One region of the Pseudomonas sp. S3_G06 genome, then DNA from elsewhere that is predicted to be linked to it. Evidence: predicted binding sites of a transcription regulator. Region 1 holds the regulator's gene; each other region holds the start of a gene.

Evidence for each region. The regulator sigma-54, encoded in region 1, starts transcription at its own class of promoters, with help from an activator protein. The targets are predictions, from matches to a motif close to ANTGGCATNNANNTTGCTNT.
Region 2: the regulator sigma-54 is predicted to act here: its motif matches at 1,438-1,457, upstream of glnK (P-II family nitrogen regulator).
Region 3: the regulator sigma-54 is predicted to act here: its motif matches at 1,162-1,181, upstream of AB4N47_RS15560 (flagellar hook-length control protein FliK).
Region 4: the regulator sigma-54 is predicted to act here: its motif matches at 1,452-1,471, upstream of AB4N47_RS15770 (flagellar basal body rod protein FlgF).

Annotation. Positions count from the first base shown of each region.
Region 1 covers NZ_CP162738.1:4,185,748-4,187,945, forward strand. The annotation lists gene lptB (LPS export ABC transporter ATP-binding protein) at 1-236, shown strand, start outside; gene AB4N47_RS18835 (RNA polymerase factor sigma-54) at 403-1,893, shown strand; gene hpf (ribosome hibernation-promoting factor, HPF/YfiA family) at 1,967-2,198, shown strand, end outside.
Region 2 covers NZ_CP162738.1:5,379,633-5,381,830, reverse strand. The annotation lists gene AB4N47_RS23970 (ammonium transporter) at 1-879, opposite strand, end outside; gene glnK (P-II family nitrogen regulator) at 916-1,254, opposite strand; gene AB4N47_RS23960 (accessory factor UbiK family protein) at 1,649-1,909, shown strand; gene AB4N47_RS23955 (HigA family addiction module antitoxin) at 2,119-2,198, opposite strand, start outside.
Region 3 covers NZ_CP162738.1:3,480,218-3,482,415, reverse strand. The annotation lists gene AB4N47_RS15570 (ATP-binding SpoIIE family protein phosphatase) at 1-735, shown strand, start outside; gene AB4N47_RS15565 (Hpt domain-containing protein) at 766-1,113, shown strand; gene AB4N47_RS15560 (flagellar hook-length control protein FliK) at 1,219-2,198, shown strand, end outside.
Region 4 covers NZ_CP162738.1:3,528,092-3,530,289, forward strand. The annotation lists gene flgG (flagellar basal-body rod protein FlgG) at 1-611, opposite strand, end outside; gene AB4N47_RS15770 (flagellar basal body rod protein FlgF) at 657-1,397, opposite strand; gene AB4N47_RS15775 (sigma-54-dependent phenylalanine hydroxylase transcriptional regulator PhhR) at 1,742-2,198, opposite strand, start outside.

The sequences.
Region 1 (2,198 bases):
CGTTCGCCGGTGTCGACCCGATCTCGGTCGGCGACATCAAGCAGATCATTCACCACCTCAAGGCCAAGGGCATCGGTGTACTGATCACCGACCACAACGTCCGTGAGACCCTGGATATCTGCGAAACCGCTTACATCGTCAATGACGGTCAACTGATCGCCGAAGGTGATGCCGAGACCATCCTGGCCAACGATCTGGTCAAGGAAGTGTATCTGGGTCACGAGTTCCGCCTGTAAGCGCGACAGCGCTGTATCGATTCAAGGCGCATTTATCCGCTTTAATTGTTACAGCGCTCTAGGCAAACACTTCAGTTTCAGGCATATAATTTGCTTAAGTTTGGCGCTTCGGCGCCCTGTAGTGGATGGCGCAAAGCGCCGGCGAATAAGGTGTTAAGCCCCTGCCATGAAACCATCGCTAGTCTTGAGAATGGGCCAGCAGCTGACGATGACACCGCAGCTGCAACAGGCCATCCGCCTGCTCCAATTGTCGACCCTGGACCTGCAACAGGAGATCCAGGAGGCTCTGGAATCCAATCCGATGCTCGAGCGCCAGGAAGAAGGCGACGACTTCGACAACGCCGATCCTCTGGCCGACAACGCCGAACAGAAGCCCGCCGAAATCCAGGAACCCTCCTACCACGAAACCGCCCCGACGGTGGACAACCTCGAGGATGGCGAGTGGAACGAGCGCATCCCCAACGAACTGCCAGTGGATACCGCCTGGGAAGACGTCTACCAGACGAGCGCCAGCAGCCTGCCCAGCAGCGATGACGATGAGTGGGATTTCACCACCCGCACGTCCGCCGGCGAGAGCCTGCAGAGCCATCTGCTCTGGCAACTGAACCTGGCGCCGATGTCCGACACCGATCGCCTGATCGCCGTGACCCTGATCGACTGCATCAACAATCAGGGCTATCTGGACGAAACCCTCGAAGAAATTCTTGAAGCGTTCGATCCTGAACTGGACATCGAGCTCGACGAGATCGAAGCCGTCCTGCATCGCATCCAGCAATTCGAGCCCGCCGGGATCGGCGCCCGCAACCTCAGCGAATGCCTGCTGCTGCAATTGCGCCAGCTGCCCGCGAAGACGCCGTGGCTGACCGAGGCCAAGCGTCTGGTAGCCGATTACATCGACCTGCTCGGCAGTCGCGATTACAGCCAGTTGATGCGCCGGATGAAGCTCAAGGAAGACGAGCTGCGCCAGGTCATCGAACTGGTGCAGAGCCTCAATCCGCGTCCCGGTTCGCAGATCGAGTCGACAGAAGCCGAATATGTCATTCCCGATGTGATCGTGCGCAAGGACAACGAGCGCTGGCTGGTCGAGCTGAACCAGGAGTCGGTGCCACGCCTGCGTGTCAACGCCCAGTACGCCGGGTTTGTGAAACGTGCCGACACCAGCGCCGACAACACTTTCATGCGCAACCAGTTGCAGGAAGCCCGCTGGTTCATCAAGAGCCTGCAGAGCCGCAACGAAACCCTGATGAAAGTGGCCACGCAGATCGTCGAACATCAGCGCGGTTTCCTCGAATACGGCGACGAAGCGATGAAGCCCTTGGTATTGCATGACATCGCCGAAGCGGTCGGCATGCACGAATCGACGATTTCCCGGGTGACCACACAAAAATTCATGCATACCCCGCGCGGTATTTATGAGCTGAAATACTTTTTCTCCAGCCACGTCAGCACCTCCGAAGGCGGCGAATGCTCGTCCACGGCGATCCGCGCGATCATCAAGAAACTGGTCGCGGCGGAAAATCAGAAAAAGCCGTTGAGTGACAGCAAGATCGCTGGTTTACTGGAGGCACAAGGCATTCAGGTGGCTCGCCGCACCGTCGCCAAGTACCGCGAATCCCTCGGAATCGCGCCTTCGAGCGAACGCAAGCGGTTGATGTAAGCCACGTTACAGCGTTCCAGTGGCAGGCTTTTCGGCCTGCCGCTTTATGCACTGGCAACGAAGGAGAAGCTGTATGCAAGTCAACATCAGTGGACACCAACTGGAAGTGACCGAACCTCTGCGTTCCTACATCGAGGAAAAACTCGACCGATTGGAGAGGCATTTCGACAAAATCACCAACGTGCAAGTCACGATGTGCGTCGAAAAACTGCTGCAGAAGATCGAAGCCACACTGCATATACCCGGCGGAGAAGTAGTTGCCAACGCAGAGCACACAGACATGTATGCCGCGATTGATCTGCTGA
Region 2 (2,198 bases), 1.2 Mb from region 1:
GGTGACCCACTCGGCAAACATCCAGCCCAGCGCCGCAGCGGCAGTGGCGATCTGGGTAACCAGCATGGCCATACCGGCAGTGCCGTTGGCAGCAGCAGCGGAACCGGCGTTGAAGCCGAACCAGCCGACCCACAGCATCGCCGCGCCCATCAGCGTGTAGCCGAGGTTATGCGGAGCCATCGGTGTGGTCGGGAAGCCTTTGCGCTTGCCCAGCACCAGGCACGCGACCAGACCGGCGATACCGGCGTTGATGTGCACCACGGTGCCGCCAGCGAAGTCGAGCACGCCCCAGTCCCACATCAGGCCGCCGTTACCGGACCAGACCATGTGCGCGATCGGTGCATAAACCAGAGTGAACCAGACGCCCATGAAGATCAGCATCGCGGAGAACTTCATGCGCTCGGCGAACGCACCGACGATCAGCGCCGGGGTGATGATCGCGAAGGTCATCTGGAAGGTGATGAACACTGCCTCAGGGAACAGCGCCGCCGGGCCGGTGAGGCTCGAAGGCGTGACACCGGCGAGGAACGCCTTGCCCATGCCGCCGAAGAACGAATTGAAGTTGACGACGCCCTGCTCCATGCCGGTGGTGTCGAAGGCAATGCTGTAGCCATAAATGACCCACAGGATGCTGATCAGACCGGTAATGGCGAAGCACTGCATCAGCACGGAAAGAATGTTTTTCGAGCGAACCATACCGCCGTAGAACAGCGCCAGCCCGGGGATGGTCATGAACAGCACGAGCGCTGTCGAGGTGAGCATCCAGGCGGTGTCGCCGGAATTGAGGACTGGCGCTGCCACTTCGTCTGCCGCCATGGCGATGCCGGGCATTACGATGGACAACAGGGCGCCTAGCCCTGCGAATTTACGCAGAGTCATATTGTTTCTCCTGGGGCGTTGGGTTTGTGGCGGCGCTTAGATCGCGTCGGTATCGGTTTCGCCGGTACGGATGCGGATCGCCTGTTCCAGATTGACCACGAAGATCTTGCCGTCACCGATCTTGCCGGTGTTGGCCGCTTTGGTTATCGCCTCGATAACCCGATCCAGATCCTTGTCGTCGATGGCCACGTCGATTTTCACCTTGGGCAGAAAATCGACCACATATTCCGCGCCGCGATACAGCTCCGTGTGACCCTTCTGCCGGCCGAAGCCTTTGACTTCAGTAACGGTAATGCCCTGCACGCCGATTTCGGACAGCGACTCGCGCACGTCGTCCAACTTGAACGGCTTGATGATGGCAGTGACTAGCTTCATGAAACTCTCTCCCGAATTGGTGGACTTGCCCCAGGAAAACAAACCCGTCTCAAGTCTAAGCGCAGTGCCTGGCTTTGTAACGCATCGTTGACGCCAGCTAACCGCATCAGACGAAACTCCCCGCTTCGTCTGCCGCACTGCATTCGTCACAGCGACTGCATCAGTGCATGGGTCGAGGGTGACTAAGCAGAAACCTTGCCAGCTCGGCAAAAACCCTGCATTTCAATCTCTTGGCCCCTGTTGCACGCGCTCGGGCAGAAAAGCTTTTGCCGATACGCACAACAACGGTGCGCCACCGTCCGTCCCCCTGCGCGAAAAGCGTGCATCCGTGCAACGGGATTGACTATAGACACTGCGTGATACACTGCCGGCCATTGTTTCCAGGACATTCCCCATGCTCGCGCCCAAAGACTTCCTCGACGCCCTGAGCGGCACCGCCTCCCGCCTGTTCAGCGGCGACACGCCACTGCCGAAAGCCGAAATCGAAAGCCAGTTCAAGATGCTGCTGCAAAGTGCCTTCAGCAAACTCGATCTGGTCAGCCGGGAAGAGTTTGATAGTCAGATGGTGGTGTTGGCGCGCACGCGGGCACGGCTTGAGAGTCTTGAAGCCAAAGTCGCCGAGATGGAAGCGAAGCTGACACCGCCCGCTGAATAATTCGCGTCCCCTGTAGCTGCCGAAGGCTGCGATCTTTTGATCTTCAGCCCTTCAACCATCCCCGCAACGTCCTACAACCTTTATGACCGCCGTCCGATTGCGCCAAAAAGCCCAGGTTTCTAAGCTCATCTGATGCTGAATGTTCAGCAGCGGGTTTGGCGACCCGGGCAGGGCCTTGGTGGAAAAGAGCTTCGCGGATGCTGCAATCGCTATAAACTCGCATGCCGGAGCTGGGCCCTGCGCAAATCGTAAGTCGATTGGAGATTCATCCAGAACTCAGGCGTAGTGT
Region 3 (2,198 bases), 710 kb from region 1:
TCGGACGGGGTGATCGATACCTGCGATGCCAATGACCAGTTGTTCGGCGTCGAACGCTTGCAGCAGGTGTTTGCGGCGAACCGCGAGCCGGATCGGCTGTTCGAGGATATCGAACAGGCACTGCGCGATTTTCGCGGACAGGCCCGTGATGATGTGAGCATGGTCGAGGTCAGTCTGCTTGAGTCGGCGCAGACCCACGGCGCGGCACCGGTGTATTCCGACAGCGGCCAGTCGTGCCCGCTGAACTGGTCGGCCAGTTTCGAGTTTCGCGGCGCCACGCTCAGGCGTTTCAATCCGTTGCCGTTCCTCTTGCAGTTGCTGCTTGAGGTGCATGGCTTGCGCGCGCAAAGCGGGGCGCTGTACAGCGTGCTCGCCGAGTTGTATTCCAATGGCCTGGAGCATGGCGTGCTCGGGCTGGACTCCAGCCTCAAACGCGATGCGGCAGGTTTCGCCCGCTACTATGAAGTGCGCGCGGCGCGGCTGGAGGCGCTGCAAGACGGTTTCGTGCGCGTGCATCTGCAGGTCCAGCCGCAAGGCGAGGGCGGGCGGCTGGTCATCCGCGTCGAGGACAGCGGCAAGGGCTTTGATGTGGCGCGGGTCATGGAGCGCCCCGTGGATAACGTCCGCTTGTCGGGACGCGGCATCGGTCTGGTCCGGCAACTGGGGCGCAACGCCAGTTGGTCGGACCAGGGTCGTAGTGCCAGCGTGGAGTTTTTCTGGGAGATTGAGGCATAATCCGCCCATTCTTGATCAAGGAGTGAGCAAGTGACAGAAACACATATTGATCGCGAGGCGCTGAGCGTATTGCGCGAAGTCATGGAGGAGGGTTATCCGGAGCTTCTGGATACCTTTCTGGCGGATTCCGAAAGTCGCTTGGGCGAGTTGCAAAAAACCTCTGATGCCAAGGTGTTATCGGCGGTTGCCCATAGTTTCAAGGGCAGCGCCAGCAACATGGGAGCTGTCCGCTTGGCTGCGCTCTGCCAAGAGCTGGAATCGGAAGCCAAGGATAAAAGCCCCTCGGAAATCGCCAGGCTGGTGGCTGACATCACTGGCGAGTTCGCAGATGTCCGCCCGGTATACGAAGACGAGCGGCAGCACGCGTTGACTCATTGATCTCGCCGTCCGGCGCTTTTCGCAAGTGTCTGGCCAAACTGGCCCGGCACTTGCAGTCATCTTGCTCAACTGTACCTACGATCCCAGTGCAGCGGAGACCGTGTCATGCCTGCGACCCCCAACATTCTTCTTCAGACCGCCGCTCAGGCCAAGGCGCAAGCCGCCTCTGCCAAATCGTCGGCAATGGCCGCAGACGCCGGGGACAAGGCTTCCAGCTTCGCCAGAGTGTTTGCCGATCAGGCGCCGGCCAAGCCTGCCGCAAGCGCCGATAATTCAGTCAAGCCGGCACGCGACAAGGTCGCGGACAGCAGTGGCAAAAAGGATATCGGCAAAGATCAGTCTGCCGCGCCCGAGCCAGCAGTTGCCGATAGCGGCAAAGCGTTGCCTGCCGAAAAAGCGGCGGCGAGCGACGACGCGACTGCCACTGCCGATGACACCACTGAAACCGTACAAACCCCTGTGGCCGATGCCGCGCCTGTAGACCCGGCGCTTGATCCGGCCCTGGCGCAAGTCGTTCAGCCGTTGGTGGCAGCGCCTGTGGTGCAAGCACCAACAGTCACCACGCCAGCCCAGCCGGAAACCGAAACGCCTGCATTGGCGGTCGTGTCGGGCATGGTCAAAGATCCGGCGGCCACCGACAGCGAATTTGATCCGACAGCCGACCCGCTCGACTCGATGCCGGCCGTGCGCATGGCGATGGAGCAGGGCGGGCATATTTCTGCCGCCAGCCAGGCGCAACCGAAAGCCACGCCTGCTCAAGCTCAGGCTGACGGCGAATTGACCGCCGCGCAGAACTTTGCCGCCGGCATGGCCAGCATGCTCGACGTGCAGGCCGACAAGGACAGCACCAGCCAGGGCGGCGAACAAGCTTTCAGCGGGTTGATCGACGATGGTCTGAAGGATCTGAAGTCCGCCACCAGCGACACCCGCGTCGACGACTTCGCCAACCGTCTGGCGGCACTGACCCAGGCCGCTACGCCGAAAACCGCCAATGCGCTGCCGGTGAATCAGCCGATCGCCATGCACCAGAGCGGCTGGACCGAAGAAGTGGTCAACCGCGTCATGTACCTGTCCAGCGTCAACCT
Region 4 (2,198 bases), 660 kb from region 1:
CCGATCTGTGGCGCGCCGGAAGCCGCGGTTTCCAGGAACAGGTTGTTGCCCACGGCTTGCAGGCCGGCCGGGTTGATGAAGTCGGCGGTCTGCAGGTTGCCGATCACTTGCGAGGCCGGGTTGCCGGCGATGGTGATCGACACGGTGCCGTCACGGCCGACGGTGAAGGTCTGCGCATCGTTCGGGATGATGATCGCCGGCTCCAGCGCGAAACCGCTGGCGTTGACGATCTGGCCATTGGAGTCGAGGTGGAAAGTACCGTCACGGGTGTAGGACGTGGTGCCGTCCGGCTGCAGGATCTGGAAGAAACCGCGACCGTCGATGGCCATGTCCAGCGGCTGCTCAGTGGTTTGCAGGCTGCCGGCGGTGAAGTTTTTCTGGGTGCCGACAATGCGCACACCGGTACCCACTTGCAGACCCGACGGCAGTTCGCTGTCCTGGGTCGACTGGGCGCCTGGCTGACGCTTGATCTGATAGAGCAGATCCTGGAACTCGGCACGGTCACGTTTGAAACCCGTGGTCGAAACGTTCGCCAGGTTGTTGGAAATGGTGGTCAGGTTGGTGTCCTGGGCGGACAGACCGGTTTTGGCAACCCATAGAGCCGGAAGCATTCGATTCTCCTCGTGCGCCTGTTTTACGGCGCGACGTTCTGATAATTAGCTGATCTGCAAGACCCGAGCCATGGCCTGGTCGTCGTCTTTGGCGGTGTTCATCATCTTGACGTGCAACTCGAACTGCTTGGCCAGGGCCAGCACCGAAGTCATTTCTTCCACGGCATTGACGTTGCTCGACTCGAGGAAACCCGAGACCAGTTTGACGTTGGCGTCGGCTTGCGCCGGCTGGCCGTCCTTGGTGTAAATCGAACCGTCGAGGCCTTTGTTCATGTTCTTGATGTCCGGGTTGACCAGTTTGATCCGGTCGACTTCGGCCATGACGCGGGGGCCTTCGCCCATTGCGCGAATGCTGATGGTGCCGTCTTCGCCGACTTCGACCTGCTGCTCGGGCGGCACGGCGATCGGGCCGCCGTTACCGATCACCGGCATGCCGTTGCCGGCGCGCAATACGCCGAGGGCGTCGATGTTGAGGCTGCCGGTGCGCACGTAGCTTTCGCCGCCGCCGGGGTTTTGCACGGCGATGAAACCGTTGCCGGATACCGCGACGTCGAGTTCACGCCCGGTCTGCACCAGCGAGCCCGGCGTGAAGTCGGTGGCGGGACGTTCGCTCATGGCAAACGCGCGCGCCGGAAAGCTGTCACCGAACACCGGCATCGAACGCGCCTGCTCGAGGTCGCGCTGGAAGCCGTTGGTGGAGATGTTCGCCAGGTTGTTGGCATGCGCCCGCTGCGCCAGTGCGTTCTGGCTGGCGCCGGTCATTGCCACATAAAGGTACTTGTCCACTGTGTTTCCTCTGCATGCCGGACGTTTGCCGCCCACCGCTGTACTGCTCAGCCATAAGCAATTTGCAGACCAACTTTTTATTGGCGGGCGAAGGCCCGGCAAACAGGGGACTTGAGGGGATCGGAGGGGGAATCTGAAATGGGTCGAAGACGAAAAACCGGCGGTATCATGCCGGTTAGTGGCAATCCTGAGTTCGGCGGGGGATGGAGATCCTGTGGCGAGGGGATTTATCCCCGTTCGGCTGCGCAGCAGTCGCCAAGCCTGCAAATGAGGTCGCAGTGAAGGAAAAGCGGGGCCGCTGCGCAGCCCAACGGGGATAAATCCCCTCGCCACAAAGGCTCTACTTAGCTTTCGGAGGTTTTGCCAACCTCATACTCACGCAACTTGTTGGCAATCGTCGTGTGCGAAACACCGAGCCGCTTGCCCAACTGCCGACTGCTGGGATGCTCGGAATACAACCGCTCCAGCACCGCTTTCTCGAAACGCCCGACGATCTCGTCCAGACTTCCGTCGAGGGAGAAATCGCCAAGCGGCTGACGCACGCCGTAATCCGGCAGGCGAATATGTTCGGCCTTGACCGTGCCGCCGTCGCACAGGGAAACCGCCTGGAACAGCACGTTTTCCAACTGCCGCACGTTGCCCGGCCAGTGGTAATGGCTGAGGCGATCCATTGCCGCCGGGGCCAGTTTCGGCAGCGGACAACCGATCTGCCGGCTGGCCTGGTCGAGAAAGTGTTCAACCAGCGGCGTCAGACCGTCGAGGCATTCGCGCAGCGGCGGAATATGCAGCGACAGCACGTTC